DNA from 3 places in the Rothia sp. HMSC076D04 genome. Region 1 is predicted to be linked to each of the others. Evidence: predicted binding sites of a transcription regulator. Region 1 holds the regulator's gene; each other region holds the start of a gene.
What was found. The regulator LexA, encoded in region 1, represses DNA repair genes until DNA is damaged. The targets are predictions, from matches to a motif close to TCGAACANNTGTTCGA.
Positions count from the first base shown of each region.

Region 1 (7,067 bases):
ATTTCGATGGGTAACCCGCACACCGTGGTGATGCTCGGCTCCGACGGTAAGCTGGACGGCCTGGACCTGCACAGCCTGCCTCAGGTGAACCCCGCCCCGGTCAACGGCACGAACGTTGAGTTTGTGGTGCCGGTCGACCTGGACGTTGAGAGCGGCGCGCATGTGGGCGCTATCCGTATGCGCGTGCACGAACGTGGCGTGGGCGAGACTCTGTCCTGCGGTACCGGCGCGTGTGCGGCTGCTGCTGCGACCCGTTTCTGGGGCGGCGAGGAAGCACCGGATGAGTGGCTGGTGCATGTGCCCGGCGGTACCCTCGCGGTGACTTTCGTGCTGGGCCCGGATGACCTGGAGCATGTTGTTCTGGCTGGTCCGGCGCAGATGGTTGCGACCGTCGTGCTACGATAGTCGGCTGCAATAGCGGGCAGCCCTGGACCAGAGATTTTATAGACAAAAGCGGCGGGTGTTTTCTGACAATAAATTCAGAAAACACCCGCCGCTTTTATGTTTTAAGCAAATAGCGCCAGAGGTTTTAGTCCTCGTAGCGGTGTACCTGCAGAATACGGAAGCCCTTCGAGGTCGCATAGCGCGACACCTCAAACTCGCCGGGGTGCAGCTCCTCAAGCTGCGCGTCCATCCACTTCTGCAAAGAATCAGAGCCCAGGTTCTTCTGAACCACCAGGTAGGCGTCACCACCAGGCGCCAGGCGAGGCAGCCAGGTCAGCAGGATCTCGTGCAGAACCTCCTTGCCCACGCGAATCGGCGGGTTCGACCAGATGGTGTCAAAACGCAGTTCGGGGTCAACCGATTCGGGGGTTCCCACGGTGACGTTGGACAGGCCGAGAGCGGCGGCGTTGCGTTCGGTCAGGCTAATGGAGCGGGAGTTCACATCCACCGCGTGCACCTGCGCCTGCGGTGCGAGCATCGCCAAAGTCAGGGTAATGGGACCCCAACCGCAGCCGATGTCGAGCATGCGTTCGCCCTGCGGGTCGGGTGCTTCCTGCAGCAAAATAGCGGTGCCCTTATCAATACCGGAGGGGCTGAAAATGCCGTTAGCTGTGGTGACGGTGACCTTGCGGCCGGCAAGCTCCACCTGCACCGGGCGGGGCTTGAATTCGGTCTCGGGGGTTTCAGAGAAATAATGCTGCTCGCTCATGCTATCCAGTGTACCGGTAGGGCAAGAACCCGCCGCACACGGGCAGAGAATGCACGGGGCAGGTCAGCAGCTTGCACGCCCTGAGCGCACAGACGACCGAACCCCCTACCTGATGCGGGCAACGGCGGTAGAATTAGAGTCGTATGAATTCTAAGAACATCCCCGTATCTGATACCGAAAAGCTGCCCAGTGATGAGCAGCTGCGCCGCACCGTAGACCGCGTTCTGGGCCGCTCCCAGGCCGCCGCCTCCGTCACTACTTATGACGCAGCCGGTACCGCGCATCACAGCGATAACTCTTCCAGCACCCACGGCAACAATAGCCGCCGTGTGCTGGATACTCGCGCGCGCGAAATTTCTGACGTTCAGCGCGAACACTCCGAATATGACGGTGACCAGGAAGATCTCGCTGAGCGCCGCGCACTGCGCCGTATCGCGAACCTCTCCACCGAACTTGAAGACGTCACCGAAGTCGAGTACCGCCAGCTGCGCCTGGAACGCGTGGTGCTGGCTGGTCTGTGGACTGAAGGCACCGTAGAGGACGCAGAGAACTCCCTGCGTGAGCTCGCGGCACTGGCTGAAACCGCAGGTTCCGAGGTTCTGGACGGCCTGGTTCAGCGCCGCCTCAAGCCGGACCCCGGCACCTTCCTCGGCTCCGGTAAGGCGCTGGAACTCAAGGACATTGTGGAGGCGACCGGCGCCGACACCGTCATCGTCGACTCCGAACTGGCTCCCTCGCAGCGTCGTGCCCTCGAAGACATCGTGAAGGTCAAGGTCATTGACCGCACCGCCCTGATTCTCGACATTTTCGCTCAGCACGCTAAGTCCCGCGAGGGTAAGGCGCAGGTTGAGCTGGCTCAGCTGGAGTACATGCTGCCGCGTCTGCGTGGTTGGGGTGCGTCCCTGTCTCGTCAGGCGGGTGGCCGCGCCGCAGCCGGTGAGGGTATCGGTTCGCGTGGTCCCGGTGAAACCAAGATTGAGATGGACCGCCGCCGCCTGCGCGCTCGCATGGCGAAGCTTAAGCGTGAGATCGCTGCGATGGCGCCGGCGCGTGAGACGAAGCGTCTGAACCGTCGCCGTAACCGCGTGCCTTCGGTGGCTATTGCCGGGTACACGAACGCGGGTAAGTCCTCCCTGCTGAACCGCCTGACCGATGCCGGCGTGCTCGTGGAGAACGCCCTGTTTGCGACGCTGGACCCGACCGTCCGTAAGGCTCAGACCCCGGACGGTATCGGCTACACCCTCTCTGACACGGTGGGTTTCGTGCGTTCGCTGCCGACCCAGCTGGTGGAGGCGTTCCGCTCCACCCTGGAAGAGGTCGCTGACGCTGACGTCATCCTGCACGTGGTGGATGCTTCGCACCCGGACCCGGAGGGGCAGATTCGTGCTGTCCGCGAGGTCATCGCGGAGGTTGACGCCCGCCATATCCCCGAGATCATTGTGCTGAATAAGGCGGATGCCGCCGACCCGTTCGTGCTGGAGCGTATGCGCCAGCGCGAGCCGGAGCACGTGATCGTTTCGGCGCGTACCGGTGAGGGCATTGAGGAGCTGAAGCAGAAGATCGCGGACACCATTCCGCGCCCCTCCATTGAGGTGAAGCTGCTGATTCCGTACTCGCACGGTGAGATTATTTCGCGCCTGCATGAATGGGACGCCGAAATTAAGAGCACCGATTTCGTATCGGACGGCACCTTCGTGGTGGCTCTGGTCCGTGAGGATGTAGCCTCCGAACTGTCCGAGTATGTGCTGGAGGGTGACCTGCTAGAGGTCCTGGAAGAGGAACTTGCAGAGGCACACGCTCTGGCTGAAGCGACCGCTTCTGTTTCCGAGCAGTCCTCCACCGCTGAGGCTCTATAGGGGCGGACGAGCGTGACCGAGAGCATCAACGCGCCCAAAAACACCCCGGGAACTGTACCCGGACCGGCAACCGACGGCACCCGATTCACCGGGCAGGAGCTTGAGACCCTGCCCGGTGCGAAGGATGCCCTGACCCTGCTGGACGAGGCGGTTGCCGCCACCGGCGGTCAGAACCGCGCCGGTCAACGCACCATGGCGGCGCATGTGGCGCAGGCTCTTGAGCTGCAGCGTCACCTGCTGGTCCAGGCGGGTACCGGTACCGGTAAGTCCCTGGGCTACCTGGTTCCTGCCCTGGCGCGGGTGGGGGAGTCGGATCAGCCGATTGTGGTTGCGACGGCGACCCTTGCCCTGCAGGCGCAGATCGTGAACCGCGATATTCCGCGTCTTCTACAAGCGCTGGAACCGCGCCCGGAGTCGCAGGCGCAGGTGGCTCTGCTTAAGGGCCGCAATAACTACCTCTGCCTGCACAAGCTGGAGGGTGGCTACCCGGAAGACGAACCGGATGCTCTCTTTGACATGCCTTCTTCGACCTCCCGCGTGGGTGAGGAAGTGGTGCGCCTGCGCGAGTGGGCTGACCGCACGGAGACCGGAGACCGTGACGAGCTGAAGCCCGGCGTCTCTGACCGCGCCTGGGCTCAGGTATCGGTCAGCGCCGCCGAGTGTTTGGGTCGCCGTTGCCCGCTGGTGGAAGAGTGCTTTAGCGAGATGGCGCGTAGTCGCGCCGCTGAGGCTGACATTGTCATCACGAACCACGCCCTGCTGGCGATTAACGCTTTTGAAGGCATGAAGGTTCTGCCCGAACATGAGACGGTCATTATTGATGAGGCTCATGAGCTGGTGGACCGCGTGACCGGTGCTGTGTCTGGTTCTTTGACGGTTGCGATGGTTCGCCGTGCGGCACGTAGCGTGAAGAAGCATTCGAAGGCTGATTCCGGCGCACTGGAAATGGCAGCCGGCACCCTGGAGACCGCGTTCGAGGGTCTTGCCGAGGGCCTGCTGAAAGGCCTGGACGGTCGCCTTTTGACCGCTATTTCTGCGGTCAACGATGCCGCCCGCACCGCCCTGTCCGATACCAAACCGGACGGTCAGGACGTTGACGCCGGCCTGCAGATGGCGCGCTCGCGTGTCTCTGAGGTGCACGATATGAGCAGCCGCATTCTGGAGGCTTCGGGCGAGCAGGACGTTCTGTGGATTTCTCGTCAGGGCGGTTGGGAGAACGGCCGCTACGTGGCTGCTTCCGATACCGACCCGGCGACCCTGAATATCGCTCCGTTGAGCGTCGGTTTGCAGCTACGTGACGGTCTGTTCGCTGACCGCACCGTGATTTTGACGAGTGCGACCCTGACGGTGGGTGACTCTTTTGATGTTGCAGCCGCTGCCCTGGGACTGCAAGGGGAGGGTGCGCCGCGCTGGACGAGTATCGATGTGGGTTCACCTTTCGACTACCGCAAGCAGGGCATCATGTACGTTGCCGGAGATTTGAAGCCTCCGGGATTTGGTGTGCACGAGGGTCAGCTGGAGCGTCTGCGTGAGCTGTGCGAGGCGTCGGAGGGCGGCGCCCTGGGCCTGTTCTCCTCGAAGCGTGCCGCTGAGCGTGCCGCCGAGTACATGCGTGAGCATAGCGACCTGAACATTCTTCTGCAGGGTGAGTCTTCGCTCAAGGCTCTGGTGGAGGAGTTCAGCGAGGACGTTGACTCATGCCTGTTCGGAACGATGAGCCTATGGCAGGGCGTGGATGTTCCGGGTGACTCTTGCCGCCTGGTGGTGATGGACCGCATTCCGTTCCCCCGCCCGGACGACCCGATTGCGCAGGCTCGTACGGAGGCGGTGAACCGTCACCGCGGTAACGGCTTTATGGCGGTTTCTGCTCACCATGCGGCGATTCGTATGGCGCAGGGCGCGGGCCGCCTGATTCGTTCGGTGTCTGACCGCGGCGTGGTGGCTGTACTGGATTCTCGTGTGGCGACTAAACGTTACGGCGGTTTCTTGATGAAGGCGATGCCGCCGATGTGGTCGACGCAGAATAAGGCAGCCGTGATTGGTGCGCTGGCTCGTCTTTCGGCGAGTATTGAGCGTTAGCTCGGGCGAGATCCATTCCTTGCCGCGCCGCCGCCCCGTTTTGGGCATATAAATTTAGACATATAGAAATCACCCCGGTGATACGTGAACGTTTACGTATCACCGGGGTGATTTCTATAGAGAGCTAAAAGCCTCGCGGCTATGTCTTTTAGAGGCTGTGCTGTCTAGAGACTGCGCAGCACGGATACGACCTTACCCATGACGGTTGCGCGGTCGCCCATAATCGGCTCGTAGTTGGAGTTGCGCGGCATGAGCCAGGTATGGCCGTCGACCTGACGGAACACCTTCACGGTTGCCTCGTCGTCAAGTAGCGCAGCAACAATATCGCCGTTGTCTGCGGTGTGCTGCTCGCGGACAACCACCCAGTCGCCGTCGCAGATTGCGGCGTCAATCATGGAATCACCCTTGACCTTGAGCATGAACAGCTTGCCGCTACCGACCAGCTGGCGGGGCAGAGCGAGCACATCCTCCACGGACTGCTCGGCAGTGATGGGGCCGCCCGCTGCAATTCGTCCAACCAGGGGAACGGGTACGAGGTCCTCATCGCCGACTTCGAAGTTCGGCAGCTCGGGCAGGGAAGAGGAAGCGCTACCGTGGATGCCGATGCCGTTCTCATCCAGCACCTCAATGGCACGGGGGAGCTTGGGGTCGCGGCGAATGTAGCCCATGGTCTCGAGGCGACCGAGCTGGTGAGTGACCGAGGACAGGGACGCAAGACCCACCATGTCACCAATCTGGCGCATGGACGGCGGGTAACCCTTCTGTTCAATCTCGGTGCGGATCGCGTCAAGAATCTTCTGCTGGCGCGCGGTCAGCGCCGGACGGGGTGCTGTTGCCATTTCTTTTCCTTCGGTCTGTGCCCCGAATTCTGTACTCCGGTCTCTGCAGTCTGTTTGAGACACAGTCCGGTCGGGGCACGGATGGGTGCTTCACACGTTTTCTGGTGAAGTCCTAAAAATTTTTTGGTTCTGCCGAAATGGGTCTTATCTCGTCAGGGGGTGGAGGAATTCTATCCGTGCCGGAGCGATACCGGAGCGATACGCAGGCAACGAGTATGCGCCTCCGCCCTATAAAACTCAGTCAGCAGCACCTGCATTCGATACAGAATCAAACCGTAACGGGTACAGAAACCTGCTGTGAGTAGGACTCATCAGGAGCGTGTGGAACGTCTCTTGACACCAGTGTAGAACACTACACCGAAAAACTCAAACAAATATTCTAGATTTTTTCTTCGAAACTCGAAGAAATTTTTAGTACATCTCTGCTAGACTTTAGAACAAGAGTTCGTATATACTCTTGAATCTCTCCTGGAATTCAGGATTTACGGGTGAATGTTCGAAAAATATTCGAAGATTCAACCCGGAGTCTTTCGGGAGAGGAGAGTGAATGGGTGTTCGAATGTATTCGAATCCTCTGCCTCTCTCTTCGCATGATCTACCTTGGATGCTCTAGGGAGCATCTGGCGAAGAGAGAGCGCAGGGGATGGGGTTCCGGGGTCACCCAGTGCGACCCAGCGCAGCCCGGTGCATCCGACGCTCTGACCTAACTAGGGACTAGCTACCCAATAGTTATCGCCTAACAATCACCACTCCATAGTTATCACTCAACTAGGACCTCCGAGCGGGTATCGCTCGGCATTGCTAGACCCGCGGGGCAACCCCGGGGCGAGCTGAGAGAAAGGAACCACAATGACTACTGCAGCACCTATTGCTTCTCGTGGCACTTCTGCACACCTTCCGGCAGGTTTGGTGGTACTTCACCCCGCCCGCACTGCGTCCGCCAGCACCGTGTCGGCCCGCACCATGCAGGGGCGTTCTCGTGTGCCTGCGTCTTCGCAGTCTGTTCGCTCTTCTCGTGCGGCTCATGCACCCCGTCCTGCGCAGGTGGCTCAGCCCGCCCACGCTCCTGCTGTTTCTGCCTCTGCTGCTTCTACCCCCGCCGTTTCTGCTCAGACATCTTCTGCGGCTCAGGCGCCTGGC
Region 1 covers NZ_KV817374.1:21,715-28,781, reverse strand. Annotated here, with positions in the region: gene dapF (diaminopimelate epimerase) at 1-405, shown strand, start outside; gene HMPREF2980_RS08010 (class I SAM-dependent methyltransferase) at 530-1,153, opposite strand; gene hflX (GTPase HflX) at 1,297-3,009, shown strand; gene HMPREF2980_RS08000 (ATP-dependent DNA helicase) at 3,022-5,088, shown strand; gene lexA (transcriptional repressor LexA) at 5,253-5,927, opposite strand; gene HMPREF2980_RS09370 (LysM peptidoglycan-binding domain-containing protein) at 6,777-7,067, shown strand, end outside.

Region 2 (7,067 bases), on a different contig from region 1:
ACAGGGGAACCTGGATCTCGTAGCCGGTCTCAACGGTTGCGGGCTTGGTGCCGCCGGTGGAGCGGTCACCCTGCAGGCCGGGCTCGGTGTAGGTGATTTCGAGGACCACGGATGCGGGCAGCTCGATGTACAGGGGGCTACCCTCGTGCATTGCGATGGTTGCGGTCTGGGATTCGAGCATGTAGTTTGCTGCGTCGCCGACAACGGTTGCGGGAACGTTGATCTGGTCGTAGGTCTTCATGTCCATGAAGACGTAGTCGTCGCCGTCCTGGTACAGGTACTGGTAGTCGGAGCGGTCAACGGTTGCGGTTTCGATCTTAGCGCCAGCGTTGAAGGTGCGGTCGACGACCTTGCCGGAGGTAACGTTGCGCAGCTTGGTGCGGACGAATGCGCCACCCTTGCCGGGCTTAACGTGCTGGAACTCTACGACGGACCAGAGGTTGCCGTCAATCTTCAGGACGGCGCCGTTCTTAATATCGGTAGTGGATGCCATGGGGCTCTCCTTCGTGTCATCGACGCTCACGCCGTAGTGGTACCCGGCGAGGCGCTAAGTTTTCAATGAGCAAAAATATGTCCCGTACATTCTACAGGATGCGCACGAATTTGCCTAGCAGGGGCGCCACAGTTTTTTCTGTGGCGCCCCGCCCGGCTGGCGCGTATTAGCAAACACGCGCTGAGTGCATCCGGTGATTGTACGGGACCCGTCACCTACTCGGTAATCTCCTGGTAGGTCATGTACAGGATTGAGTCGTCCGGCACCTCGTAGACGCGCGGGCGAGCTAGACCGTCAAGAATGATGAAGCGCAGCAGGTTGCCGCGTGCCTTCTTGTCGCGGCGCATTGCTTCAAGCAGCTGGGGCCATGCGTCTGCCTTGTAGGAGGTGGGCAGGCCCAGTGATTCGAGGATGCGGCGGGTACGCGCCACGAGCTCCTCGTCGGCGTGGCCGGTTGCCAGCGCCAGCTCCGCGGCGTAGACCATGCCCACCGCAACGGCCGCGCCGTGACGCCACTGGTAACGCTCGTTGCGCTCAATGGCGTGGGCGAGGGTGTGGCCGTAGTTCAGGATTTCGCGGCGGCCGGACTCGCGCAGGTCCTCAGAGACCACCTCCGCCTTCACGCGCACGCTGCGCTCAATGAGCTCGCGCATCACGGCGGACTGCGAGTCGCGTACGGCGTTCGGGTTCGCCTCGATCAGGTCGAGAATTTCGGGGTCTGCGATGAAGCCGCACTTGACGACCTCACCCATGCCGGTCAGCAGCTCGTGCTCGGGCAGCGTGCGCAGGGTGCCAATCTCGCAGAGCACCGCAGCGGGCGGCCAAAACGCGCCGACCAGGTTCTTACCCTCGGCGGTGTTGATGCCGGTCTTACCGCCCACAGCCGCGTCCACCATGCCGAGCAGGGTGGTCGGAATGTGAATGACGCGCACGCCGCGCAGCCAGGTTGCCGCGACGAAGCCGGCAACGTCGGTAATAGCGCCGCCACCCACGGAGATGATCGCGTCGGTGCGGGTGAAGTCGTTCTGACCGAGCACCTGCCAGCAGAACGCCGCCACCTGGTAGTGCTTTGCCTCTTCAGCGTCCGGGATTTCGGCGCTGAACGATTCGTAGCCCATGGCGCGCAGGTCTTCCATGACCAGCTCACCGGTGGAACGCAGGGCACGCGGGTGAATCACGAGCACCTTCTTGGTGCGGTTGCCCAGAATTTCGGGGATTTTACCGAGCAGGTTGTGGCCGATGAGAACCTCATAGTTCTCACGCGGGGAGCTGCCGGTCACCGGGATGCGGGTGATATCTTCCGCGCCGGAGGCACCGAAAGTGGGGGTGGGCTGAGTGCTCATCATGTGTCCTTTCACAGGTGAGGGGTTATGCTTGGGGGCGCTGCGCGCGGGAGGTGCGGGTTGCGGTCACGTACGCCTGGATTTCGGCGGTCATCTCGGTGATGGGGCGGCCGCCTCGTGCGTCCAGGGTGAAGTGCGCCAGCTCTTCGTATCGGCTGCGGCGGCGCTCAAAAATTTCGGTCCAGCGCTCGACCGGGTTCGGCTGCAGCAGCGGGCGGGTCTTGTTGCCGGTAATGCGCGGGGTGACGGTGTCAGCATCAACGAGGATGTACACCACGCATTCGTCCTTGAGCAGCTCCGCGACCGAGTCGGTCATGGGCGCGCCACCGCCCAGGGAGAACACCGTGTTGCGGTACACGGGCGAGGTGAGGACCTCTTCGATGGTTTTGCGTTCGAGCTCGCGGAAGTGCGCCTCACCAAAAATCTCGAAGATTTCGGAGACTTCGCCGTAGCGTTCAACGATGAGCTGGTCGGCGTCGAGGAACTCGTAGCCGTAGAAACGCGCCAGGTGCGTACCAATGTAGGTCTTACCTGCCGCCATGGGGCCGATGAGCACGATCGGGCGGGAGCGTTCCGCGAAGTTCTCGTGCATTTCACGCACCTGCTGCGGGTGGATGCGAGCGCCGCAGGCGGACTCGTCTTCTGCGAGCGCCTCTACAGGAACCTCTACAGGAACCTCTGCAGGAATGGCGAGCTCTGTAGGGACGGTGAGCTCTGGGGGTGCCACAGATTCAGCCGGGGTTGCGGGCAGTTCGGAAGCGTCGAAGGGCTTCTCCCCTGCCTGGTTCTCTTCTTCCGCGGGGGGCGCAGCGGGTACTGCGGGCGCGGCAACCTGAACCTTGCCGAACAGCGCCGGAGTCGGACGGACCGGCTTGGCGGGTTCAGCCGCGGGCACAACTACAGGATGTGCAGGTGCAAGCTTGGGTGCATCCGCCTGTGCGGGTTCCTTGCGGGATTCCTCTTCGGCGGTGCCCATACCCTGCAGGGCGCTGAGCAGCTTCAGGCGCAGGTCCTCATCCAGGCCGAGCGCCGGGTCGGCGTCCTCAGACACCGAGGAGGCGTACAGGCGCACACCCTGCGTGCTCGCCGTAGCGGCGGCGGGCAGGGGACGGGCGCCAGAACGCATCAGGTCAGCGGGGGTGGGCACGCGAGAAGCCGGGCGCGCAGAAGAAACTGACGCGGAAGAAACCGAGGCGGCAGCCTCACGCGCAATAGTCTCACGAACCCCGGCGTCCGCAGCCTCAACAGCCCCAGCACCCGCAGCCTCAACACTCTGCTCAGCCGCAGCAGATACACCGGGTTCAGATACACCGGATTCTGCGCCGGTTTCCGGGCGCGGCGAAGCGCCCCCTCGCGCACGCTGCGTTGCCGCAGCAATACGCGCAAGGGGGCTCGAAGCGACCGGGCGAACACCCTGCTCCACAGAAACCTCCCCGGAACCGCGACCCTTCGCGCCGCGGTCCTCAGACTCCGCCGGAAGGGGCACTACGCGTCCCAACCAGCCACGTTAGACTCCCACGCCAGAGACGCCGGAATAGCGTCCAGGTAGGAATCCATGTTGCGGCGAGTCTCACCAATCGAGTCGCCGCCAAACTTCTCCAGTGCAGCCTCAGCGAGCACCAGGGCGACCATAGCCTCCGCCACCACGCCGGCGGCGGGAACAGCACACACGTCCGAACGCTGGTGGTGGGCGCGAGCCTCTTCACCGGTGGAAGTGTCAATGGTCTTCAGGGCCTTCGGCACGGTCGCAATGGGCTTCATTGCAGCGCGCACACGCAGCAGGTCACCAATGCTCATGCCGCCCTCAATACCACCGGCACGGTTGGTATCGCGGGTAACGCCGTGCTCACCGATAGAAATCTCGTCGTGAGCGGCAGTGCCCGGGCGGTCAGCGGTCGCGAAACCGTCGCCAACCTCAACGCCCTTAATGGCCTGAATACCCATCAGCGCTGCGGCAAGGCGCGCGTCCAGGCGGCGGTCCCAGTGCACGTACGAACCCAGTCCGGGAGGCATACCGTACGCGAGCACCTCAACCACGCCGCCGAGAGTCTCGCCGTCCTTGTGCGCCTCGTCCACGCGCTGAACCATCGCGTCGGAGGTTGCCTTGTCGAAGCAGCGCAGCGGATCAGCGTCCAGCTGGTCAACGTTGCGGGGCGAAGGCACCGGGGCGCCCTCGGGAGCGTGCACGCCACCCACAGCCACGGTGTGAGAAACCAGCTCAACACCCAGAGCCTTCAAAATCTGGGCGGCAACCACGCCAAGAGCCACGCGAGTCGCAGTCTCACGCGCGGAGGCGCGCTCCAGCACCGGGCGAGCCTCAGAGAAGTTGTACTTCTGCATACCCGCAAAATCGGCGTGACCGGGGCGCGGACGGGTCAGCGCAGCATTACGCGCACGACCCTCAATCAGCTTCGGATCCACAGGGTCGGAGCTCATCACGTCAGTCCACTTGGGCCACTCGGTGTTCGCAATCTCAATCGCGACCGGGCCGCCCTGAGTCAGGCCGTGACGCACACCGCCCAGGATGCGCACGCGGTCCTCCTCAAACTTCATGCGGGCACCGCGGCCGTAGCCGAGGCGGCGACGAGCCAGGGCGTCACGCACCATGTCGCTGGTGAGTTCCACACCGGCGGGTACGCCCTCAATAATGCCGACGAGCGCCTCGCCGTGGGATTCTCCGGCAGTGAGCCAACGCAGGGCCATAGGTTAACCTCTTTTCATCGCACCCGCACCGCAGCGCAGGAGGAAGGAATAATAATTCTTCACGTGTATAAATAGTGTATAAAATGCCCGTTTACTGAGCGAGTGAAAGCACGCTTTTTTCACGAAACGGAAGCACGAGGCGCAAGATCAACCGCCGCGCACATCGCATTGATTAGACCCAGCAGTTCGGCGGGCTGCAGTTCACGGCCGGTAAACAGCAGAACCTGCTCCACCGCCTGATACAGCAGCATCTCCAGGCCAGAAACCACCGTGCCGCCGTTCGCCTCCCAGGCGCTCGCCAGCACCGAAGGCCACGGGTTATACGCAACATCGAGCAGTACCGGCCGGTGCGTTGCGGAGGCGCCCTTCAGCCCGCTCAGCTGGCTCGCCCACTCGTCCGCCGCATGGGCAGGAAGAGTAGACACCACCGGGTGATGACCGCGCTCCGCAAGATTCTGCGGCAGCTCAGCCAGGGAAACCTGCTCCAGCTGAACGCCCAGGCGGTCCGCCGCCTCCTGCACGCTACCGAGCTTATGCAGCGAACGGGCGTACACGCTCACACGGGAATACCCCAGCTGATGCAGAGCGGTCAGGGCGGAAATAGCGGTCGCTCCCCCACCCACAATCGCGGCAGAATCCTTGAGCGGCTCCGGCTCCAAACCGGTGTGGCGCAGCGCGTTCACAATGCCGATCACATCCGTGTTATCGCCCAGCACCTTCTCACCTCGCGGATACACCGTATTCACCGCACCGGTCACGCGGGCAGTCTCACTCAGCTCATCGCAATACTTAATGACGGCGGTCTTCAACGGCATCGTCACCGACAGACCCGCAATATACGGGGCGTCCTCCGTACCCTTCGGGTGGCGTACACCGTGCATAATCGCGGGCAAATCATCGGGCAGAGTATCGCGGCGATCATAACTCAAATTCTGCTCACCCAAAAAGTCATACGCGGCACGATGCAGCGCAGGCGACAAGGAATGCGCAATAGGGTGCCCCAGCACGTAGGCGCGGCGAAGATACGGGGCCTCACGGTACGGTTCAGTCTTCATCGATACTCTCTCGCTCTCAACGCTGGGGAACGCTCTCAACACTCAACGCTCGGGGCTTGCGGGCTTGCGGACACGCACGCCACGAACCCGCGTTCATGGGCGCACTCTAACCCATTTTAAGGGACAAACCAATATTCGGGTATAGCAAAGGCGGGTACCTCTCCACTCTCGTGGAGGCGGTACCCGCCTCAGCAAGGAACCTTCACGCCGAAGCTACCAAATCGTAGCTACCAGCTAAACCAATGAGCTACAACTTAGCTACAGCGGTTCGGGTGCTTAGAACACCACTGGTTGTACTCTTCAACGTAACGCTGGTGCTCAGCGTAAGTGCGGGAGTACTTAGTCTCACCGGAGTCCAGGTCCACAGTCACCCAGTAGTAGTACGGGTTCTTCTCAGGAGCCGCAGCAGCCTTAATCGAAGCCAGCTGCGGGGAACCAATCGGACCCTTCGGAAGACCCTTATTCGCATAAGTGTTGTACTTATTGCTCTTATCTGCCTTCTGCTCTTCAGTCAGGTGGTACGAGCGGACGCCCAGACCGTAGGTCACGGTCGCATCCGACTGAATCAGACCCGAGGTCTCACCATCGGGGTTGTTCAGGCGGTTCTCAATGATACCTGCAACCGCCACGTAGTCCTTCGGCTGAGCCTCAAGCTCCACGATGGAGGCGATGGTCAGAACCTCGAAGGTCTTCTGGTCGCCGCTCACGCCGGCTTCCTTCAGGTCAGCCTTGGTCTTATCAACCATGGTCTGAATGACCTTCTTGATGTCGGTGTCCTTCGGGAAGCGGTACTCACCCGGGTGCAGCCAACCCTCAATCGAGGGGAAGTTGCTCGGCACACCGTACTGGGTGTAGTTGCTGACCGCGTCCTCAACCTGCTTGCGGGTGAACGCGCCATCGGAGCCAGAAACAATCAGATCGATGGTCTCGCTCACGCGCTTACCCTGCGGAATCGCCAGGTACAGTACGTTGCTGTTCGCCTCGATAATGGTCGTAATCGCGCTCGAGCTGCTCATGTGCTGCTGCAGTTCGTAGGTGCCAGGCTGCAGGTACTTGCCCTTGCTCTCCTTGGTGTACACCTCAACGAACTTATCAGCATCAGCAATGATGCCCGCCGCCTCAAGCTCCTGCGCCACCTGCGCGGTGGACTGGCCGGAACGAATCGTGAAGGTCACGGTCGTGCCGTTACCGCCACCCGAGTAGTCACGATTCTTGAACGGGTCGTAGCGAGTAATCAGGGCACCAGAAATGATGACTAGAGCCACGACAAACAGGGAAATTGCGCTCAGCAAAACGGCGCGGCGGCGGCGCTTACGCGCACGCAACGTAGCCACCGACACGATTTCCTGTTCCATCGTAATGCCGGTAATACCCTTACGTTCGTCCTCAGCCGTGGGCCTAAAGAGGTCGAGCCCGCTCTCTTCGGGATGTTTATTCTGTTCGGTCACTGAAGGTTCTCCGTTTCGTTGACGG
Region 2 covers NZ_KV817369.1:404,024-411,090, reverse strand. Annotated here, with positions in the region: gene efp (elongation factor P) at 1-493, opposite strand, end outside; gene aroB (3-dehydroquinate synthase) at 709-1,836, opposite strand; gene HMPREF2980_RS09330 (shikimate kinase) at 1,862-3,322, opposite strand; gene aroC (chorismate synthase) at 3,322-4,539, opposite strand; gene HMPREF2980_RS06030 (shikimate dehydrogenase) at 4,659-5,594, opposite strand; gene mltG (endolytic transglycosylase MltG) at 5,849-7,042, opposite strand; gene ruvX (Holliday junction resolvase RuvX) at 7,039-7,067, opposite strand, start outside.
Region 2: HMPREF2980_RS06030 (shikimate dehydrogenase) is a predicted target of LexA. The motif match lies at 5,718-5,733, and genes of this name have one in related genera.

Region 3 (7,067 bases), on a different contig from region 1:
CAGTCATCACCTGGGTGCCGGGGACGAGAGACTGCTGCATTGCGCGCAGTTCCTCCATCTGCTTACGCTGACGCTTCTGTGCAGAGAACATCATCCATGCCAGCAGCGCCATCATGGCGATCATAATCAGGAGGTTAAAATCCATGGTCTCACTTTCACATCCGCACCCGTGCCGCTCACCGCGAGGGTTGAGCGTACCAGAAGGTGTGGAATCGTAGATACAGTACGTATCCATCCTACGCGAGAGCATGAGCTTTAGCGCCCCGAACCAGCGTTTTTGTGAGGTTAACCTGAGTTTTGGACTCTCTCGGCGTAATTTTATGTCGCCGGTAAAGACCAGCAGAGCCCGGCAGAGCCCATTGGAACCCGACAGCGCCTGCAGAACCGGTAGAAGAGCTACCGCGCCCGCGCAGAAGAGCTGCCGCGCCTGCGCAGAAGAGCTGCCGCGCCTGCAGAAAAGCTACCGGGGCGCAGAGAAGCCCGCGGGAGGCTGATACCTCCCACGGGCTACTACTGTGTTATCAACTGATGCGGCCCTAAAGCTGATACGGGTCTAGAGCTGAATCTCCGGCGCTTCCAAGCCGAGGTGCTCCCACGCCGCGGGCAGAGCCACACGACCGCGCGGGGTACGACCGATCAGGCCCTCACGCACCAGGTAGGGCTCGGCAACCGTCTCCACGGTCTCCGTCTCTTCACCCACCGCAATGGCGAGGGTGGACAGACCCACCGGGCCGCCGCCGAACTTGTGAATCAGCGCCTCCAGCACGGCGCGGTCCAGACGGTCCAGGCCGCGCGAATCTACCTCGTACATGTCCAGCGCGGTTGCGGCATCGGTCGCATTGATGCGGTCCACGCCGTTCACCAACGCCCAGTCACGCACACGACGCAGCAGGCGGTTCGCAATACGCGGCGTGCCGCGGGAACGACCGGCAATCTCCGTGAAACCCTCGGAGGTAATCTGCATATCCATCAGACCAGCGCTACGGCGCAGCACCAGCTCCAGCTCCTCCACCGAGTAGAACTCCAGGTGACCGGTAAAGCCGAAGCGGTCACGCAGAGGACCGGGTAGCAGACCCGCACGGGTCGTCGCACCCACCAGAGTGAACTGCGGCAGCTCCAGCGGAATGGAAGTCGCACCCGCACCCTTACCGACCACAATGTCCACACGGAAATCTTCCATCGCCATGTAGAGCATTTCCTCAGCAGGGCGGCTCATACGGTGAATCTCATCCAGGAACAACACCTCACCGGGAGTCAGCGAAGACAGAATCGCCGCCAAATCACCCGAATGCTGAATCGCCGGACCGGAGGTAATGCGCAGCGGCGCCTCCATCTCTGCCGCAATAATCATCGCGAGAGTGGTCTTACCCAGACCGGGAGGGCCAGACAGCAGCACATGGTCGGCGCTACGACCACGCATCTTCGAAGCCTCCAGCACCAGGGACAGCTGCTGACGCACACGACGCTGACCCACAAAGTCGTCCAGGGACTTAGGGCGCAGTGCCGCCTCAATCATCTTCTCTTCGGGCTCTTCTTCCATCGCCACAAGGCGCTGGGCGGGAGCTGAAGACGCCTGAGTGCCGGGCACCTGACCGGGAAAATACCCGCCGGAAACCAGGGACGCCGCGGGCTGCGGCTCATAGGGATTCTGGCTCATAGAATTCTTCTTTCACAAAAGTTTGAGTGGGATACATCTGACAGGGGCGCGCCGTCTAGTGGCGGCCCACCGTGTTCTGAGTACCCAAGGAGGCGAGCACACCACGCAGAGCCACGCCCACCGGCTCAGTCTCTGCGGCAGGGTTGTGCTGCACGTAAGCGTCAATAGCGGCGGAAGCGTCCTTCTCGCTCCAGCCCAGGGAGGTGAGGGCGTCAAGCACCTGCGGCTTCCAGACAATGCCCTGGCTCAGCGGCAGCTCATCGGTCTGGCCATCGCTGAGAATCAGCTTGCCGGCAAGCTCCAGCACAATACGGCGGGCACCCTTCGGACCAATACCGGGAACCTTCGTGAACGCCTTATCGTCACCGGTCGCCACGGCGCGCTCCACCTCAGCGGCAGTGTGAACGCTCAACACCGCCAGAGCAATACGCGGACCAATACCGGAAACCGAAAGCATCATATCGAACACTTCACGCTCGGCAGGCTCCGAAAAACCGTACAGAGTCATCGACTCTTCACGCACAATCATGGTGGTCAGCACGGTAGCTTCCTCACCGGTGCGCAGCTTGGAGAGAGTACGCGCGGTAGCGTACACGAGCATGCCAAAACCGTTCACGTTAATCACCGCATGATCAAGGCCCACCTGAGCCACACGACCGGTCAGGGATGCAATCATTTCTCTCCACCTTTCAACACCGCGCCCAGGAATGAGGCTCGCGGCAGTGTGAGGACACCGGGAACTCCGGCACCCACAGAACGCACTCCCCCAGTTCAACGGGGAGACACTACAAGTATATTAGAATATTTCTTCTGAAATCAAGCATATATTCGAACTTCTTAGCGAATACATGCGAGTCAGCAGGAGGCAAGGCACAGACCCACGAAGGCACCTCTAGCGGCGGCATCTCTAGCGGCGAGCGCGCGCCTCCGCCTCCATCCAGGCACGCTGCGCCGGAGTCAACAACCCGCCACGGCGAGCCTGCGCCGGGCGTGAACCCTGGTGAGTCTGCGTCTGGGCCGCCATGTTGATACCCGAACCAATACCGCCGCCACGCCAGCCGTGACAGATCGCAATCGCCAGGGCATCAGCAGCATCGGCAGGTTTCGGCATGGAATCCAGCCCCAGAATACGGGTCACCATGCGGCCCACCGACGCCTTATCGGCGCGGCCGCTACCGGTCACCGCCGCCTTCACCTCTGAGGGGGTATGGAAGAACACCGGCACGCCGCGCATCGCCGCAGCAGAAATCACCGCGCCCGAAGCGTGCGCCGTACCAATCACCGTGTTCACCTGCTCCTGAGCGAAGATACGCTCAATCGCCAGGGCATCCGGCTTATAGGTGTCGAGCCAGTGGGAGGCGGCGTTGAAAATCCAGAGAATACGCTGGTCCAGGGACTCCGCCGGGATCGTGCCGGCAACACCCACGTTCACGAAGTGCGCCTTACGGTCGGCGGTCATATCGAGCATGGAGAAGCCGCAGCGGGTCAGACCCGGGTCAACACCCATGATGCGGGTTGCACCCGGCACGCGCTCCACGGCGGCGGCGGTACGGTTCTCACGCATGCTATCGCGTGAGGCAGGTTGAGCGGCAGCCATCATCTCCCCTTTCGGCAAACTCCCTAGAGAATCTCTAGATTTCAGTCCTCCAGAATCCTAGCACTCGGCACCGGGGCACGCCACGAGAACGGTCACCGCAAGTACGGTACTCCGCGCGCCCTCAAACGCCACATCTCCAGACGCTAAGAAGCCACTCCCCCAACCAGCCAGCCACCGTGCGGCGGCTCGGTCAAAGGAGCGGCTTCTTCAAGCATCAGATATCAGAATCCGAGTGATTACTCAGCTGTGATTACTCAGCTTCCAGCTCTGCCATAACCTCAGCAGAAACGTTAGCGTTCGAGTAGACGTTCTGAACGTCGTCGAGCTCTTCAATAGCGTCTGCCAGCTTCATGAACTTCTTAGCGCCCTCAGCGTCCAGGTCAACCTGCATGGTCGGGCGGAAGACCGGGTCGTCGTTGTTGTACTCCAGGCCAGCCTCGTCCAGTGCCTTACGGATCTCGGGCAGATCGGTCGGTGCGGAAACAACGGTGAACACGTCGCCCTCGTCCAGAACCTCTTCGGCGCCTGCATCCAGAACAGCCATCAGAACGTCGTCCTCGGTCAGACCGTCAGTCTTGGTGACCTCAGCAACGCCCTTACGCTCGAACAGGAACGCAACCGAACCCTGGTCTGCCATGGTGCCGCCGTTACGGGTCACAGCCAGGCGAACCTCAGACGCTGCGCGGTTACGGTTATCGGTCAGACACTCAATGTACAGAGCGGTACCCTGCGGGCCGCGTGCTTCGTACATGATTTCGGTGTAGTCAATGGTCTCACCGGTCAGGCCAGCGCCACGCTTGATTGCGCGGTCAATGTTGTCGTTAGGAACGGAGTTCTTCTTCGCCTTCGACACAGCCAGGTCAAGAGCGGGGTTACCAGCAATATCAGCGCCGCCCATACGTGCTGCAACTTCAATTGCCTTAATGAACTTCGCGAAAGCCTTCGCGCGCTTAGCGTCGATAGCAGCCTTCTTGTGCTTAGTAGTCGCCCATTTAGAGTGACCGGACATTCGTATCTCCCTTAGTCAAAACCTCTGCACGGACACGGCGAAACGCCCCGCGCACTGTACTATAACTCAATCAACTATACCGTAGCGGAGGCGCACACCACCTCAGAAAGTGCACGCCACCGCCAGGAATAGGCTAGCGGGGGCGGGACGCAGCCGAAGCGCGTGCCTTCTCCACCAGCGAGTCGTCAATCGTGTTCGGCGTGAACTCGCCAAACTTACGCTTAGCCGCCTGCTCAATCAGGTAGTCCGAAATCTTCGGGTTCTTCGGCAGCAGCGAGCCGTGCAGGTAGGTGCCAATCACGTTGTGCACGCGCGCACCCTCATACACATCGGTCACGTTGTTGCCCTCACCCTTGGTGACGGTAGCCAGCGGGGTGCAGCCGGAACCCAGGTAAGTCAGGCCCGAGTGGTTCTCAAAACCAATCACGGTGCCGAACTCCTCAGACTCCTCAACAATGTTGCCGATCAGGCGGTCATCGCCGCCGACCGTGTGCGCATCAAAAATGCCGATACCCTTCAGCACCTCACCCTCACGGGTGCGGAATTCCTTGCCGAACAGCTGGTACAGACCACAAATGACGAGCATCGGCACACCAGCCTCAGCCAGCGAGCGCAGCGTGTCACCGTTCGCGTGCAGGTCATCCTGAATCACGGACTGACCCGAGTCCTGACCGCCGCCACCCAGAATAATGTCAACATCTTCCGGGAAAGGCTGACCGGGGTTGTGGTCCAGAATCTGCACGTCAAAGCCGTGCGCCTGCGCGCGACGAGCCAACGCCAGAGTGTTACCCCAGTCGCCGTAAATGTTCATATCGAGCGGGTACAGCTGCAGAATACGCAGAGTCTTACCGTTATTGGGGCCGGAGGCGGGGGTGCCCTCAAAAGTGTGAGTTGCCGTCATTAGGAGACCCTCTCAACGTCAGTGATCTTTGCGAGCTCTTCACGCAGAGCCAGCATTGCGGTGTAGGTGCAGAAAATACGCATGGGCGCGTTACCACTGGAGGCAATGAAGCCCTTGAGCGCATCGGCAAGGTTCTCGTTGACCTCGTCAACCTTCACGCCGTCATGCTCCAGGCGCAGCGCCATATCCCAGGCACGCACACCCGAAACCATCTGCACGCCGGTCTTCTTCAAGCTGTCGAAGTCAACATCCCACAGCCAGGACACGTCACGACCGTCAGCGTACTGGTCGTTAATCGTAATCATGGTGGCGTAGTCGTCAGCGTTCGCGCTCGCCAGGGACAGGCGGAAACCGCTCGGGTTCTTCACCAGCAGCAGCTGCAGCGGGCGGCCGTTCACGTTCAGAGTCTCACCGCGACCGAAGGCGGGGGTAATCTTCGCCAGCTCCGCGATGAGCCTATCTTCGTTGAGCTTCTCCCCCATGACGGCGCGGGTCAGCGCCATAGCTCCAGCCGCGTTGAAGATGTTGTAAATGCCGTAGAGGTTGATCTCGCCGACTCGCTCCACACCCGCCAGGTCGAAGGTTGCGGAGGTGCCGGAGAACGCGGTCAGGGTGACGTCTGCCTCGGGCAGGGTTGCCTTCGCGACGGTGCCGCCGCGCATCTCATCATCCGAGGGGAAGTACGAGCGCAGGGACTCATCCAGGCCGTAATACTTGACGGTCACGCCAGGCTGCACGTTCTCAGCGAGGGAGCGGATGCGCGGGTCCTCACGGTTGAGCACCACGGTACCGGTCGTTGCGGAGGCGACGGTCGCCAACATGCGGCGGGTCGTGTCAATCTCACCGAAGCGGTCCAGCTGGTCACGCAGAACGTTCAGCAGCAGAGCGTAGTCGGGCTTGACGGCCTTCACGAAGTGCACGGCGTGCGCCTCATCCAGCTCAAGCACAGCAATATCAGCATCAAGCTTGCCGCCGAGGGTCATCTCGCCCAGCAGTGCCGCGGCGACACCGCGCACAAAGTTCGAACCGGTGCGGTTAGTGAAAACCTTCAGACCCTGAGCTTCAAGCAGCTGCACAGCCATCTTCGTGGTGGTGGTCTTACCGTTCGTACCGGAGACAACAACCACACCGTAGGGCAGCTTCGCGAGCTCTTCAGCAACGAAGTCGGGGTGCAATTTTTCCATGACAAGGCCGGGGAAGGCGGAGCCGCCGCCGCGAAGCTTAGTCGCGGCGCGTACGCCCTGGCCGAGAAGACGAATGAGGGGTTTGGACATGCTTACCATTTTAGTACACGCACGCCAGCGGCTGAATGGTCCGCTGGGCTCGTTCGCTCATGCCGGACGGGGCGGCAGACGGCGGTATTAGAACAGAGAACCCTGCACCCTCACCCGCGTGAACTCCTGCGCCGGCTCCACCAGCACATTCCGCCACGCGGCAGTATTCACCAGGAACGCCGCGTCAGCATCGCCGGTGTGGGCGCTCAAAAACTGACCCGCCGCGCCCGTGCAGAAGAAGCCAGCCGCCCCGCTCTCAGTACCGGAACCACCCAGACCAGATTCACAGGGCGCCAGCGGTTCGGGCGATTGCGCGCGCAGAGCCGCATACGGGCGGTTCATGGCAAGCGACGGAATCCACGGCTCATCCAGGGCGGTGAGCGGCACCTCCGGGTCGGTACGTGCTAGTTCGGCGAGCGCTTCGCGGGCGCGGGCAACCGCCTCCTGATGGGCAACACGAAGCTGCGCACCGGGCAGCGGGTTCGTCCAGGCGCGGTACTTGCTCGCCACCTGCTTGACCTGCGGAATCTTCGCGAGGGCGGTCACGGCGTCCTCGGCGCGGCGAATGGCAAGGCCGTCAGGTGCAAGCGCAATGTAGGTGGCGGTGGCGACCGCCTGCTCGTCCAGGC
Region 3 covers NZ_KV817369.1:362,459-369,525, reverse strand. Annotated here, with positions in the region: gene yajC (preprotein translocase subunit YajC) at 1-145, opposite strand, end outside; gene ruvB (Holliday junction branch migration DNA helicase RuvB) at 554-1,540, opposite strand; gene ruvA (Holliday junction branch migration protein RuvA) at 1,713-2,333, opposite strand; gene ruvC (crossover junction endodeoxyribonuclease RuvC) at 2,565-3,254, opposite strand; gene HMPREF2980_RS05880 (YebC/PmpR family DNA-binding transcriptional regulator) at 3,505-4,263, opposite strand; gene HMPREF2980_RS05875 (type 1 glutamine amidotransferase) at 4,397-5,164, opposite strand; gene HMPREF2980_RS05870 (Mur ligase family protein) at 5,164-6,447, opposite strand; gene HMPREF2980_RS05865 (hypothetical protein) at 6,526-7,067, opposite strand, start outside.
Region 3: ruvA (Holliday junction branch migration protein RuvA) is a predicted target of LexA. The motif match lies at 2,474-2,489, and genes of this name have one in related genera.